DNA from 2 places in the Mannheimia indoligenes genome. Region 1 is predicted to be linked to the other one. Evidence: riboswitches for the same ligand, from Rfam matches in the RefSeq annotation. Region 1 holds a riboswitch; the other holds the start of a gene.
What was found. A riboswitch is a leader RNA that binds a small molecule or an ion and turns the genes downstream of it on or off. The one in region 1 is predicted to bind thiamine pyrophosphate.
Positions count from the first base shown of each region.

Region 1 (7,533 bases):
TTAGCCGTTGCTGAGAAAAAACGCTATTTCAACGCACTGGTTGAGGCTTGTACCGCTTATGCGGTTGCCGGCGAAGTTGCAGCAAAATCCCTCAAACCAACCCAATACGGGCAATTTGCAGTCAATCTTTTAGATGAATTAGGGGCTTTAATACCGGAAACGGTTGAGCAATATGCGGAGGTGGAATATGTCTAGCCTACAATCGAGTCCGACAAAAGTTGCCGTTGCCTCAATGGTTGGCACGGCAATTGAATACTTTGATAACTATATCTACACAATGGCTGCAGTACTGGTATTTAACGTGCAGTTTTTCAATAGTGATGACCCTGTTTCCAATCAATTAATGTCGCTTTCCGTTCTTGCCCTTGCCTTTTTCACTCGCCCGATGGGGTCGATCATTTTCGGGCATTTCGGCGATAAATATGGACGTAAACAAACCCTTATTGCCTCGCTTTTATTGATGGGCTTATCCACAGTAGCGATTGGTTTACTGCCAAACTATGCCGCTATTGGTATTTGGGCAACGGTACTGCTCTGCTTATGCCGTATCGGGCAAGGTTTGGGCTTAGGGGGAGAATGGGGCGGAGCTGCATTAGTCGCCACCGAACACGCCCCCAAAAACAAGCGGGCATTTTTTGGTATTTTTCCGCAAATGGGAGCTCCTATCGGCTTGCTATTAGCCAATGGGGCATTCTACTTAGTTAATCTCATTTATGGCGAACAAGCTTTTCTGGATTGGGCGTGGCGAATTCCGTTTGTTGCCTCTATTGTGATGATTTTTATCGGCTTATATATCCGCATAAAAATTAGCGAAAGCCCAATTTTCCTCAAGGCAGAACAACAAGGAAAAAACCGCCACACGCCACTTAAAACACTCTTTAGCAAGCATTTCAAGCCATTTATGATCGGCGTATTAATTGCCACCGCAGGCTATGTGCTATTCTACATTTTAGTTGCCTTTACCCCGATTTTCATAAAAAGCCCTGTTGCGGTGTCTAAAGCAGGTTACGCCACAGGTTTAGGCTTGCCGGCAAATCTCTACACCCAATATTTGCTGATCACATCCGTGATTTTCGGGATCGCCATTTTCTTCTCAGGCTTATATTCCGACCGCATCGGTCGCCGTTTATTACTACTCATCGCCACAGGGGCAACCGTAATTTACGGCTTAATAATGCCGTTTTTTCTAGAAAATGGCACACCAACCTCAATCTTTATTTTCTTAACCATCGGAATGATCTTAATAGGCTTAAGTTTTGGACCAATGGCAGTCATTCTACCCGAACTTTTTCCAACAGAAGTACGATACACAGGAGCCTCCCTTGCCTACACCGCAGCAGGTATTTTAGGGGCGAGTGTATTTACCATTATTGCGGTTAAAATTAACGAAAACTTCGGCTTATTTGGGGTTGGAGGTTATTTATCTGTCGCCTCATTGTTAAGCTTTTGGGCATTGTGGCAGGTTCACGAAACTAAAGATTTGGAATTGGCGGAGATTTAACTGAAACAAATTAGGCGGAACTTGCGTCCGCCTAACTATACTTTAACTATTCGTTCCAGCCACTTGCAAATTTTTCCAGATTTTTAACCGCTTGTTGCCAATCTGTAGCCTGCGTAATGGCACTCACCACTGCAGCACTGCCTACACCGGTGCTCATCACATTTTCAATTCTGTCTTCATTAATTCCGCCAATTGCTACCGTTGGAATTTGAAGTGGTGCAACCAGATCGACATATTTCGCTAAATTAATCAGTCCCTGTGGCTGCGATGGCATTTCCTTTGTCTGCGTTGGGAAAACGTGTCCAAATGCAATATAAGAAGGTTGAATTGCTAAGGCTCGCATAATTTCAAAATAGCCGTGAGTGGAAACGCCTAAACGCAAGCCTGCTTGCTGAATCGCCTGCAAATCGGCAGTAGCTAAATCTTCCTGCCCCAAATGCACACCGTAGGCTTGGTATTTCACCGCTAACTGCCAGTAATCATTCACAAATAAACGCACATTATGCTGCTTGGCAAGTGCTACACTTTGGGCAATTTCATTTTCAACCTCTGCAAGCGGTCGATTTTTCACCCGAATTTGCAAAGTTTTCACCCCAGCTGAAATTAAACGCTCAATCCACTCAAAACTCTCAACCACAGGATAAAGCCCAAGCTGATAATCAGTTGCTGCAAAAGGTTTTTTCAGCAAATTGAGCGGTGCAGAAACCAGTGCGGTTTGAGGGAAGAAATCAATATCTTCCGGGTAGCCTGTGTGGCATAACGAACTTAGTGCAGTTTGCCCTCTCCCTTCTTTTTCAGATAAACCTTTTTGTAAATACGCAGTAGCAACGGTTACGGCATCAGGCAAATCAAAACCTTTGGCTAACATTGAACCCACCGCAGAAGCATAGGTACAACCTGTACCGTGTGTATTAACACTTTGCAGTCTTAGGTGGGAAAAGGAAAAAATGTCTTGGGAGTTAAGCAGATAATCACTTACCGTTTCGCCCTGCCATTCAAAATGTCCGCCTTTGGCTAAAACTGCCTTCACACCTTGTGAAATAAGCATTTGAGCAGCAGTTTTCACATCATCAAACCTATTAATTTCAGTCTCGCTCAATAGGGCTAATTCAGTTCCATTTGGTGTAATCAGATCAACTAACGGATAGAGTTTTTCTTGCACTACGGGTAATAAAATACTGTCTGAGAGAGCCTGTCCGCTACTTGCTACCGCAACAGGATCGTAAACTACAAAGCAATAGTTTTTACTTTCTAATCGAATTTTTTGGATATATTCACATAAAATCTCAACTTGAGCCTGTGAACAAAGTAAGCCAATTTTGATTGCATTTGGATAGCCTTGAATGAGTAACGCTTCAAACTGCCGGCGGAAAGTGTGATCATCAACAGGTGTTACACAAAGCACGCCGTGTGGATGTTGGGCAGTAACAGACGTAACCACCGAACAACCAACTAAATTAAAATCGTGAAAGGTATGTAAATCGGTTTGTAGCCCTGCTCCGGCACAAGAATCTGAACCGGCAACCGTCCAAATCACTTTAGGTTGATGGGTATTAGAAATAGACATCGCAAAATCCTCTTTTTTAAAGTTAGGGTTTGCTTGTCAGAGATGTGGCAATAGGTAAAATTGAATGTTAAAACTTGTTCCCTACGCAGGTACTAACCTACAGGTTCGACGGATCTCGCAGTTGCGATCTCAGCCCTATGGCACTCCGACAAGCATTTTTAGTATAGCTTATAAGCGGTTATTTTCCACAAAAAATTGGCAAAATTTTCTGAAAAATGAACTGCTTGTTAGCATTGATTAATTTACTTTTCCGCAATTTAAACAGTATAGATACATCTGTTTTGGATCATTAAAACGTGAAAGGATTTCTATTTGTTTCTGCGATTGCTTCAGCACAGGTAAATTAAGCCAGTTAGTCAGGCTCACTTGTAGCTGAGTTTTGAAATCACGGGCAAGCGTGCCAAATAGGCTGTCGTCTTGTTCGGCAAACCATTGTAAACCGAATCGCTCAACCTTTGCTTTGCTCTGTGCTTCACGTTTTTGATTAATTAGATCAGATAAGGTAACAAAAGCCACATTAAAATTGCCTAACTCATCAACTAAACCGTGTTTTAGTGCATCAGAGCCTAGCCAAACTTGCCCTTGAGCGACCTTATCTACCGCCTCTTTTGACATATTTCTGCCACGAGAAACCAGCTCTAAGAAACGGTCATAGCCATTTTCAATGCCGATTTGCAGCACTTCACCTTGCTCTTTCGGTAGGCTTTTCAAACCGATTGGCTCAGCAAGTGCAGAAGTTGCAATACCATCTTCACTCACGCCTAAGTTTTTAGCTGTTTTTTCAAAAGTTACCGCTAAACCAAAAATGCCGATTGAGCCGGTGATGGTATTTGGGCTGGCGATAATTTTATCGCTGGTTGCCGCAATCCAATAACCGCCTGATGCCGCCATTCCCCCCATTGAAGCAACGACTGGCTTACCTTCTTTTTGGAATGCTTCCACTTCTTGGCGAATAAGCTCTGATGCCATCGCACTTCCACCCGGACTATTAATACGTAAAATCAAACCTTCTACGTTTTTATCGGCTCTTGCTTCTTGCAGTAATTTTACAATAGTTTCACTACCCACACCTGATTGGTCGCTCTCGCCTGTTATAATTGCCCCTTCCACATTCACAACGGCAATTTTAGGAGCGTTGATATCAGCAAAACGGTCATTTAGCTCAAGTTCATAGTCTGAAAATTCAATGTGGTTATACGCTCCCTCACTGTTTTCACCAAATTTCTCGATCAACTTTGCTTTGCTTTCTTGGTTAGACACTAGCTGTGTTACCCACTTTTGATTTAAGGCGAACTGAGCATCATCGCCTTTTGCAGCTTTATATTTTTCAATATAGTTTTCGGCAGATAAATTAATTTCTGTTGGTTCAATTTTACGGTTGTGAGCGATCATTTCCACCGTTTGTTGCCAAGTACCATTGAGCCAACCTCGAGCATTTTGTTTAGCCTCTTCAGACATATCATCACGCATAAAAGGCTCAACTGCTGATTTGTAAGTACCTACACGGAAAATATGTGGTTCAGCTTCAATTTTATCTAACAAGGTTTTGAAATAAGTATTGGAATAGCTTAAGCCTTGAAGCTCCACAGAACCCGCTTTATTTAAATAAATTTCATCGGCGAATGAGGCAAGATAATATTGCTTTTGTGAATATTGCTCACCAATAGCAATAACCGGTTTGCCTGATTCTTTGAAGCTATTAATTTCATTACCAATAAAATCTAAAGAGGAAAAATCAGCATTTTGTAAATTATGCAAATCCAGCACTAATCCTGTAATTTGCGGATCATTTTTCGCTTTGCTAATCGCCTGCACTACATCAAAAGTTGAAATTTTAAAGGGCTCGGCTCCGCCTAGTTCAGATTGAAGCAAGCGGTAGAAATCAGTAAATTCTTCGCGATTATCCACCAAATAACCATCTAAATTTAAACGTAACGCCCCTTGTGTAAAAACAGGTTTTTGCGTGTTTTGCGAAGAAGTAATAAACCCAACCACAGGCACTAAGAATAGAATAAATAAGATAAAAAAGAGGTTAATAACACACTCTCTAATACAGCGAAACATTTTATAAATCGCTTTTAGCATATTTAACATCATAAATCCCTAAAAATAAAACAGTCAGCACAGTATAAAGCAATCACGGAATGAATAAAATATGCTATTCTTAAACCAAAAGAAATTCATAAAAGGTAATGTTTATGCAAATCTTAGATCTATTACATCATCGCCGTTCTAATAAAAAATTTGGTGATAAAGCCCCAACTCCCGAACAACTTGAACAAATTTTAAAAGCAGGATTGCGAGTGCCTGATCACGGCAAATTAAAACCTTATCGTTTTGTGGTGATTGAAAAAAGCGGAATGCCACAACTTTGCGAGCTCTTCAAAGCTGCGGTTGAAGAATTTGATATGGGCGAAGAACGTTTGAAAAAAGCGGAAAAGTTATCTAATCAAGCCCCTATGATTATTGGTGTAATTGCGAAGTTAGATCATAGTATTGCAAAAGTACCCACTTGGGAGCAGATGATAACTGCCGGTTGTAGCAGCTATGCCATTCAACTAGCCGCAAATTCACTCGGCTTTGATACAGTTTGGATCACCAATAAATGGGTAAATGGCTCAGCTCTTCGCTCTGCTTTTGGCTGTCAAGAACAAGATCAAGTGATCGCCTTAATTATGCTCGGTTCGCCTGAGGAAGAAGGCAAAATCGCTCTCGCTCCGGAAAGCGAGAGTTTAGATGGTTTTGTAAACTATATAAGATAAAATGAAAACAATTTTAATCACAGGTTGCTCTTCCGGCATTGGATATGCGACTGCACATCATCTCAGAGATGCAGGCTGGCGAGTGATCGCCAGCTGCCGAAAAGAACAAGATGTCGAGCGGTTAAAATCAGAAGGGTTTGAATGCCTTTTGCTTGATGTAACCCATTCAGAACATATCCAAAATGCCTTTCAATATATTCAAACAAGCGGTCAATTAGATGCAATTTTTTGCAATGCCGGCTATGGTCAGCCTGGCTGTGTAGAAGATGTGCCAAAAGCTGCGTTGCAAGAAATTTTTGAAACCAATGTGTTTGGGACTTGGGAAGTTATTCATCACGCAATGAAAATCTTCCGAGAGCAAAATCACGGTAGAATTTTAATCAACAGTAGCATTTTAGGTTTTGCCGCAATGCATTATCGTGGGGCTTATAACGCGACTAAATTTGCCTTAGAAGGACTTGCTGATACCTTACGTTGCGAGCTGCACGGCTCTAATATTTATGTTTCGCTGATTCAACCCGGTCCGATTCAAAGTAACTTCCGCCCAAACTCAGTGGCAAAATTAGAACAATATATTGATGTGGAAAACTCCTATCACAAAGCCCTCAACCAGAGCCAATATCAACGTTTAACCACCAAAGGCAATGCCAATCCTTTTACCTTACCGGCAACTGCCTGTGCTAGAGCCTGTTTAAAAGCACTGAATGCCGAAAAGCCGAAAGCACGTTATCAAGTAACCTTCCCTACCAAATTATTTTGGTGGCTAAGACGGATTTTACCAACCGTAGCCTTTGATTATATGAATAGGAAGTTTGGTGGATGATTGATAAAAAATAAGGATGCAAACGCATCCTTATTTTTTTGATTACTTCTTCCACCCTTTCAACGCATCGGCAAAGGCATTGTTACCAAATGCGTTGCGGTTATCACGTTGCAAGCGGTCATTTTTTTGCGGATTTTTGCGAATTTCCGCTGAATTTCGACCGCTTGCAGCTTCACTTTTCTCGGTAGGTTTATCGTCTAAACGCATTGAGAGAGCGATACGCTTACGGGCAGCATCCACTTCCAATACTTTGACTTTCACCACATCACCGGCTTTAACTACCGTGTGCGGATCTTCGACAAAAGAGTTTGACAGCATTGAAATATGCACTAAGCCGTCTTGATGAACACCGATATCCACGAAAGCCCCAAAGTTTGCCACGTTAGTAACCGTGCCTTCTAAGATCATACCCACTTTTAAGTCGGTAATTTCTTCCACTCCATCCATAAACACCGCCGTTTTAAACTCGCCTCGTGGGTCTCTTCCCGGTTTTTCCAGCTCTTTGAAAATATCATTCACGGTTGGCAAGCCGAACTGTTCATCCACAAAATCTTTCGCATTTAGCGAATGGATTTTCGAGCTGTTACCCATTAATTCTGCTAACGTTGATGTGGTTGCCTGTAGGATTTTCTCAACGATTGGATAAGCCTCCGGGTGAACACTAGAGGCATCTAACGCATTTTTGCCGCCTAAAATTCGCATAAAGCCGGCACACTGTTCAAAGGCTTTAGGTCCTAAACGAGGGACTTTTTTCAGCTCAGTACGGCTAGCAAAACGCCCGTTTTCATCACGGAATGCCACAATATTTTCCGCCAAGGTTTTGGTCATTCCAGCTACTCTAGCGAGTAAAGGTACAGATGCGGTGTTCAAATCCACCCCA
Region 1 covers NZ_JBAJJM010000010.1:93,195-100,727, forward strand. The annotation lists gene thiM (hydroxyethylthiazole kinase) at 1-195, shown strand, start outside; gene V6W77_RS07950 (MFS transporter) at 188-1,501, shown strand; gene thiE (thiamine phosphate synthase) at 1,548-3,068, opposite strand; TPP riboswitch at 3,130-3,226, opposite strand; gene sppA (signal peptide peptidase SppA) at 3,306-5,162, opposite strand; gene V6W77_RS07965 (nitroreductase family protein) at 5,267-5,830, shown strand; gene V6W77_RS07970 (SDR family NAD(P)-dependent oxidoreductase) at 5,832-6,653, shown strand; gene V6W77_RS07975 (Tex family protein) at 6,696-7,533, opposite strand, start outside.

Region 2 (7,533 bases), on a different contig from region 1:
TAAGACCGGCAATCAATAACATAAAGCCAAGCTTTTGGAAAAAACCGAACTTTTCCTTAAATAGCAAGACACCTAATAGAATCATTGAAAATGGGGCTAACTGCCACAAGACTTGGTTAGTAACAGGCGAAACGTAGTGCAAGGCTTCTGCAAATAGGAAGAAATTAGCCGCTAAACCGCATACGCCTAACAATATTAAGCTGAATTCTTTTTTGCTACAAGCGGTCAATTTTGGTAAACGTTTTGCAAATCCCAAAATCAGTAATAATCCGGCTGAAGCAACGACAAATCTCACCCACACTAACGTTTGTGCATCCATAACTTTCAGAACTTGCTGTGCAGCAATTGGTAGGGTTCCCCACGTCATCGCTGCAATTAATGCCAGAGAAAAACCAAGTAAAGGTCGTTGTTTCATTGTTGAAATTCCTTTTTCTATTCTATGTTTTCTATATTCTGGAAATATGGTGATATAAAAAAACCCCGCCATTGGCGAGGTCTCTTATTGATTTTGAAATGATTAGTCAGCAATGATGCTTACATATTTACGGCTTTTCTCGCCTTTCACTTCAAATTTAACTTTACCGTCTGCAGTTGCAAATAAAGTGTGGTCTTTACCCATACCTACATTTGAACCCGCGTGGAATTTAGTACCACGTTGACGAACAATGATGCTACCTGCTAATACAGATTCACCACCGAAACGTTTAACACCAAGGCGTTTAGCTTCAGAATCACGACCGTTGCGAGTTGAACCACCAGCTTTTTTAGTTGCCATCTTCTAGATCTCCTCTGAAATTATGCTTGAATCCCAGTGATTTTCACTTCTGTGAACCACTGACGATGACCTTGTTGTTTACGGCTGTGTTTACGACGACGGAACTTAACGATTTTAACTTTCTCGCCACGACCTTGTGCTACAACTTCAGCCACTACTTTTGCACCAGCAACTACCGGTGCACCGATTTTAACATCTTCGCCATTAACGACCATTAAAACTGAATCGAATTCAACTTTCTCACCAGTTGCGATTTCAAGTTTTTCTAAACGAACTACTTGACCTTCGCTTACACGGTGTTGTTTGCCGCCACTTTGGAAAACTGCGTACATATTTACTCCGCTATGTGCCATCTGCTTTTGCGTTTAGGCACTAAATTAATTCATAAAAATAGGGTTGCAATTCTACGGAAAAACATTAAAAAGAGCAAGCAGGATTTTAATAAAATCTTTAAAAATTTATGTTCCTACTTTTTAGACTGGCTATTTTGATCTTTTTTCCGATTTCACAACCCCAAAGACCGTTATTTTAGTTCAACCGCATATTCTTCCAGTTTTGGCATTTCTTTGACTAAGCCTTGCGATTTTAAAAATTCTGCCATTCTAGTGTAACGATGAGCATCTAATGCTCTAGGGCGATGTGCAAGACGTGGTAAAGTATCAGCCCACGCTCGGAGATTTAATTCATTATTTAGTTCTTGTGGTTTATAACTGACAAACTCTTCCCACGCAGTTTGTGGATGATTGAGCGTGTAGATGGTAGCTTTCTCTAAAGCGGTCAAAAAAGCAGAAATTTTTGCATCTTGTGCTTTGTCTTTATGAGCAACTAAAATCAATTCATCATAAGCCGGCACACCGTGTTCTTCAGGGAAGAAGGCTTTCCCTTTTTGATGTTCTAATGCAAGTTGATTTAGCTCGAAATTACGAAAAGCCCCAATTACCGCATCAACTTGCCCTGAAAGTAATGAGGGCGATAGCGACCAGTTCACATCAATCAGCTCAACATCATTTTCTTTCAAATCAACAGAAGAGAGCATTGCTTTAAGTAACGCATCTTCAAATCCGCTAACGGAATAGCCAATCTTCTTACCTTTCAGATCGGCAATGGTATTGATCTTGCCGTTATCCAGCACAACAAGACTATTCAGAGGAGTGGCAACCAATGTGCCTATACGGCTTAGAGGCAAACCTTGTGCCACTTGTTGTTGAAGTTGCGGCTGATAATCCACCGCTAAATCTGCCTTACCTGCGGCGACTAATTTGGGTGGCACAGAAGGATCAGCCGGTTCAATAATTTCAACCTCCAAACCTTGTTCGGCAAAATAACCTTTTTGTTGTGCCACGATAATAGCAGCGTGGTCCGGGTTTACAAACCAATCTAACATTACGCTGATTTTTTCTTTTGCCATTAGGCTATTTGCTGAAAGCAGTGCAGCAACAGCAAATAAAGTATGATGAAGTTTCATAAATGTCTCCTTTTTAGTTAGCTTAAATCCAGCCCCATTTGCCAAAATGCAGCTTCCATACGACTGGCAGTATTGAAAATTTGTTGTAATTCAGCTTTTTGTGTTTCATTTAAAGGTTCATAGAGTTTAGCCAAATAATCAGCAAAGGCTTGGCTGTCTTGCTGAAACCCACTTGATGCGTAAGTATCAATCCAACTTTGATAAGGATTATTCGCCCCAGAATAAGGAGCAATGCGGCGAGCAATTTCAGCATAGCCAATCGTACAAGGAGCAAGAGCGGTATAAAGCTCTGCTAATCCGCCTTTCATTCCGCAATCTAAAACATAACGAGTGTAGGCAACACAAGCGGGCGATTCTTCCGTTGCAAAAAGTTCTTCCTCTTTAATGCCCCATTGCTTGCAATAATCAATGTGTAATTGAATTTCGCTCAGTAATCCTTCATTCATTTTTTGGGCGAAATGAATATCTTCAAACCGTTCAGCCTTGAAAATACCGAGTGAAATTGCTCGGCTATATTGAAACAAAAAACGATAATCTTGCTTTAAATAGTGTTGAAAACACTGTTTGGGTAACGTGCCATTAGCAAGTTGTTTCACAAAATCGTGATCGATATAATCAAGCCAATATTGCCCTGCTTTTTCGGTAAGTTGTTGAATAATAGACATAAATTCTCCTTCTTATTAATGTAAATGTGTAGCCCAAGGTACAAGGCGTTTAAGTAATTTATCGGTAACAAAGTAGAGTAATAATGCAATCACAATCAAAATAAAAAGAGCGGCAAACATCAAGTCTGTCTGCATACGAGCGTTAGCGTGGAGCATTAAGTAGCCTAAACCTTGTGATGAACCTACCCATTCCCCCACAATAGCTCCAATAGGGGCAACGGACACTGCAATGCGTAAACCTGAAGCCAGTGATGGCAACGCAGCAGGGAGCTGAACTTTAAATAACATTGCAATAGGTGAAATCTCTAAGGTTTTTGCCAAATCCAACCAAGTTTTTGGTGTATTGCGTAACCCATCAAAACAGGCAGCAGTTACAGGGAAGTAAATAATCAGCACCGTCATCACAATTTTGGAAGCAAGCCCATAGCCAAACCACAGTACGAGAAGTGGGGCTATAGCAAACACAGGAATAGCTTGAGAAATAACAAGTAAAGGCAGCAAGAATTTAGACAACCTGCGATAGCGAATTAGTAATAATGCAGAGCCTAGCCCAAATAAAAAGCCTAGCAACAACCCTAATGCAATTTCCAATAACGTGATTTGAGCGTGAGTGGCAAGAAGCGGAGCATTTTCAATTAACTTTTGCCAAACCGTAAGCGGTGAAGGCAACATATAAGCAGGCATTCCACCAAAACTAACCGCCCCTTGCCACAATAAAAACAAGCTAAATGCAATCACAAGCGGTCGAAAAAGTGGCATTTTTTGCAAAAAGGAACGCATTACTCTCCTCCGCCGGTTAATTCATTAAATAATTGTTGCTGTAATACCCATTGCCGGTGATTGTTAAGTTCTCGTGGTCTGTCGCCTTCTAGGGCAATAGTTAGAGCAATTTCAGCAGGTTGATGACGTAAAATGCGAATTTCATCGCTTACACGAATTGCTTCTTGCGGATCGTGCGTAATCAACAACACCGTTTTATCTCGCAACAGCTCAACGGCAAGGGCTTGTAATTGATGGCGAGTTACTGCATCAAGGGCGGAGAATGGCTCATCCATTAAAATGAGATTTGCCTCTTGCATTAACGTGCGAGCTAACGCCACTCGTTGCCGCTGACCGCCCGAAAGTTGATAACAACGCTTATGCAAATGCTCACCTAGCCCGACTTGCTCAAGTAGGCTTATCGCTTTTTCTTGACTTTCTGCTGATTTTTGACCACTTAAATAAGCCTGTAACTGAACGTTGTCAATTATTGATAACCACGGATAAAGCGAGTCGGTTTGAGCTAACCACGCAATGCAAGTGTTGGGATCAAAAGAAATTTCACCCGATTGTATCGCTTCGCTTTCTAATCCTGCAATAATACGTAAAAGTGTTGACTTTCCGACACCACTTGCTCCTAATAGACTGGTCCAACTTCCTTTTTTAAGTTGAAAATTGAAATGTTGAAATAGCACTTGCTCGCCAAATGTTAAGCAAAGATTGCGGATTTCAATGTGCATAATGCCTCCAAATCAACGATTTAGAGTAAGGCAAGAAACGCGTGAAAAAGACGAAAGAATAGAGATAGGGATTGAGTTTGGCATCATTAGTTTCCTACGGCAGTATTAACTGAATCAGGTTCACGGGTATCATCTCAGCTGAAAACAGCACCCCGACTAAAATTAGCTCAAGTCTAAGAAAATTTAGCCCGATATGCAAATGCTTTCTGAAATTATTCTTTTTGAAGACGGCTGATTTAGGGTAGAATGTAGAGCAAATTTTACCTAATCAGATGGAAACAAATGGCTACGCAATTAACTCTCGAACAAATTCAAGCCCTTGCAAATGAAGATATGCAAGCGGTAAACGCAGAAATTTTGGCTCAACTTAATTCGGAAGTCTTATTGATTAACCAGCTTGGGCATTACATTATCGCAGGCGGAGGCAAACGCATTCGCCCATTAATTTCAGTGCTTGCAGCCCGTGCGTTAGGTTATCAAGGTAAAAAACATATTACAGCGGCGGCTTTTATTGAGTTTGTACATACGGCAACACTTTTACACGATGATGTGGTGGACGAATCCGACAAACGTCGTGGGCGAGATACTGCAAATGCGGTGTTTGGCAATGCAGCAAGCGTGTTAGTGGGCGATTATATCTACACTCGTTCTTTTCAAATGATGACGGATTTAGACTCGCTTCGTGTATTAAAAGTAATGTCTTCGGCAACCAATGCGTTGGCAGAAGGTGAAGTTCAGCAATTAATGAATGTGAACGACCCAAACACCACAGAAGCAAACTATATGCGTGTGATTTACAACAAAACCGCACGTTTGTTTGAAGCTGCGACTCAATGTGTGGCAATTGCCGCACAAGCAAGCGAAGAAATCGAAAACGGCTTAAAAGATTACGGTTGTTATTTAGGCACGGCATTCCAACTTGTTGATGATATTTTAGACTACTCCGCCCAAAGTGAAAGTTTAGGCAAAAATGTAGGTGATGACTTTGTAGAAGGCAAACCAACGCTTCCGCTCTTACACGCAATGCACGCAGCGGAAAAAGCAAGCAAAACCGCTCAAGTGGAGCTGATCCGCAATGCAATTGAAAACGGTGGTGAATTGGAGCAAATTCCAGACGTTTTAGCCATTATGACGGAACACAAATCTCTCGACTACGCAATGCAAAAAGCCCGTGAAGAAGCCCAAAAAGCGGTCGATGCGTTAGCGGTATTGCCTGAGAGCGAATATAAACAGGCATTGATTTCATTGGCATATTTGTCGGTGGATAGATCCTATTAATTTGCAAAAAATCAGATAAATTTAACCGCTTGTAGGGGCAAATGATATTTGCTCCATAACCTATAATTCTTTTGGGCAAATGTTATTTGCCCCTACATAACAATGACAGAACAAAACCAACAACCTCAAGAACATATTGAAAGCGTGCGTGCTAGACGCAGAGCTCAAAATCAAAAAAAAGACCCAAACGCCCCGTTTGTGCGTGAGAAATTAACTCTTCCGAACGGACACAATAAGTTGCTGTTGCACTCTTGCTGTGCTCCGTGTTCGGGCGAAGTGATGGAAGCAATTCACGCCTCCGGCATTGAATTTACCATCTATTTCTATAACCCGAACATTCACCCACTCAAGGAGTATCTCATTCGCAAGGAAGAGAATATCCGCTTTGCTGAAAAGTGGGGTATTCCGTTTATCGATTTAGATGACGACTACGAAAACGACCGCAAAGAGTGGTTCAAAAAAGCCAAAGGTATGGAATGGGAACCTGAACGAGGCATTCGCTGCACAATGTGTTTCGATATGCGTTTTGAAAAAGCGGCGGAATACGCCCACAACAACGGCTTCCCGGTCTTTACCAGTTGCTTAGGTATTTCTCGCTGGAAAGATATGAACCAAATCAACGACTGCGGACACCGTGCCGCCGCTAAATTTGATGATGTGGTTTACTGGGATTACAACTGGCGAAAAGGCGGTGGTTCTCAGCGTATGATCGAAATCAGTAAGCGTGAACGCTTCTATCAGCAGGAATATTGCGGTTGCGTTTATTCCCTGCGTGATAGCAACAAATGGCGATTGGAAACTGGGCGTGAGCGAATTGAGATCGGTAAACTGTATTATTCGCCAGATTAATCTACTACAAGCGGTCAGATTTCACCAAAAATTTGCAAGGTTACATCGTAGGGGCAAATTGCAATTTTCCCCTACAGGTTACAATTTAAAAGAGGAATAAAAAATGTCAAAATTCGCTATGGTTTTTCCCGGTCAAGGCTCACAAGCTATCGGAATGCTTGCAGACCTTGCTACACAATATCCAATCGTAGAAGAAACCTTCAAACAAGCAAGTGATGTGCTTAGCTATGATTTATGGGATTTAGTTCAAAATGGCACAGCGGAAGAATTAGGGCAAACTCAACGCACTCAACCTGCTTTATTAGCCGCATCGGTGGCGATTTTCCGTGTATGGCAAGAAAAATACCCTGAATTAAAACCCTCTGTGATGGCAGGTCATAGTTTAGGTGAGTACTCTGCCCTAGTTTGTGCCGGCGTGTTAAACTTCCAAGATGCCATCAAATTAGTTGAATTGCGTGGTAACGCAATGCAAGAAGCCGTGCCGGCAGGTAGCGGAGCAATGTATGCGATTATCGGTTTAGACAATGAAGCGATTATCAAGGCGTGCGAACAAGCAGCAACTGAAACAGGTGAAATTGTTTCAGCAGTAAACTTTAACTCACCGGGGCAAGTAGTAATTGCCGGTACAAAAGCGGCAGCAGAAAAAGCAGGTGAATTATGCAAAGCTTCTGGGGCAAAACGTGCGTTACCATTAGCAGTGAGCGTGCCTTCACACTGTGCGTTAATGAAACCGGCTGCGGAAAAATTAGCCGCAGCATTGCAAAATATCACGCTAAATCAACCGCTTGTACCTGTTATTAACAACGTGGATGTGGCAGTTGAAAGCGATGCAGATACCATCCGCAACGCACTTGTTCGTCAGCTTTATAGCCCTGTGCGTTGGACAGAAACCGTTGAAAAAATGGCACAAGATGGCATCACAACGCTTTATGAAATCGGTCCAAACAAAGTATTAACCGGTTTAACAAGCCGTATTGTGAAAGAGTTATCAGCACAAGCGGT
Region 2 covers NZ_JBAJJM010000004.1:13,190-20,722, reverse strand. The annotation lists gene V6W77_RS02725 (DMT family transporter) at 1-415, opposite strand, end outside; gene rpmA (50S ribosomal protein L27) at 518-775, opposite strand; gene rplU (50S ribosomal protein L21) at 796-1,107, opposite strand; gene V6W77_RS02710 (ABC transporter substrate-binding protein) at 1,299-2,240, opposite strand; gene tenA (thiaminase II) at 2,258-2,905, opposite strand; gene V6W77_RS02700 (ABC transporter permease) at 2,921-3,685, opposite strand; gene V6W77_RS02695 (ABC transporter ATP-binding protein) at 3,685-4,404, opposite strand; TPP riboswitch at 4,479-4,569, opposite strand; gene ispB (octaprenyl diphosphate synthase) at 4,687-5,682, shown strand; gene V6W77_RS02685 (epoxyqueuosine reductase QueH) at 5,785-6,531, shown strand; gene fabD (ACP S-malonyltransferase) at 6,635-7,533, shown strand, end outside.
Region 2: linked by a shared signal. The riboswitch ahead of V6W77_RS02695 (ABC transporter ATP-binding protein) and the one ahead of thiE (thiamine phosphate synthase) in region 1 are both predicted to bind thiamine pyrophosphate.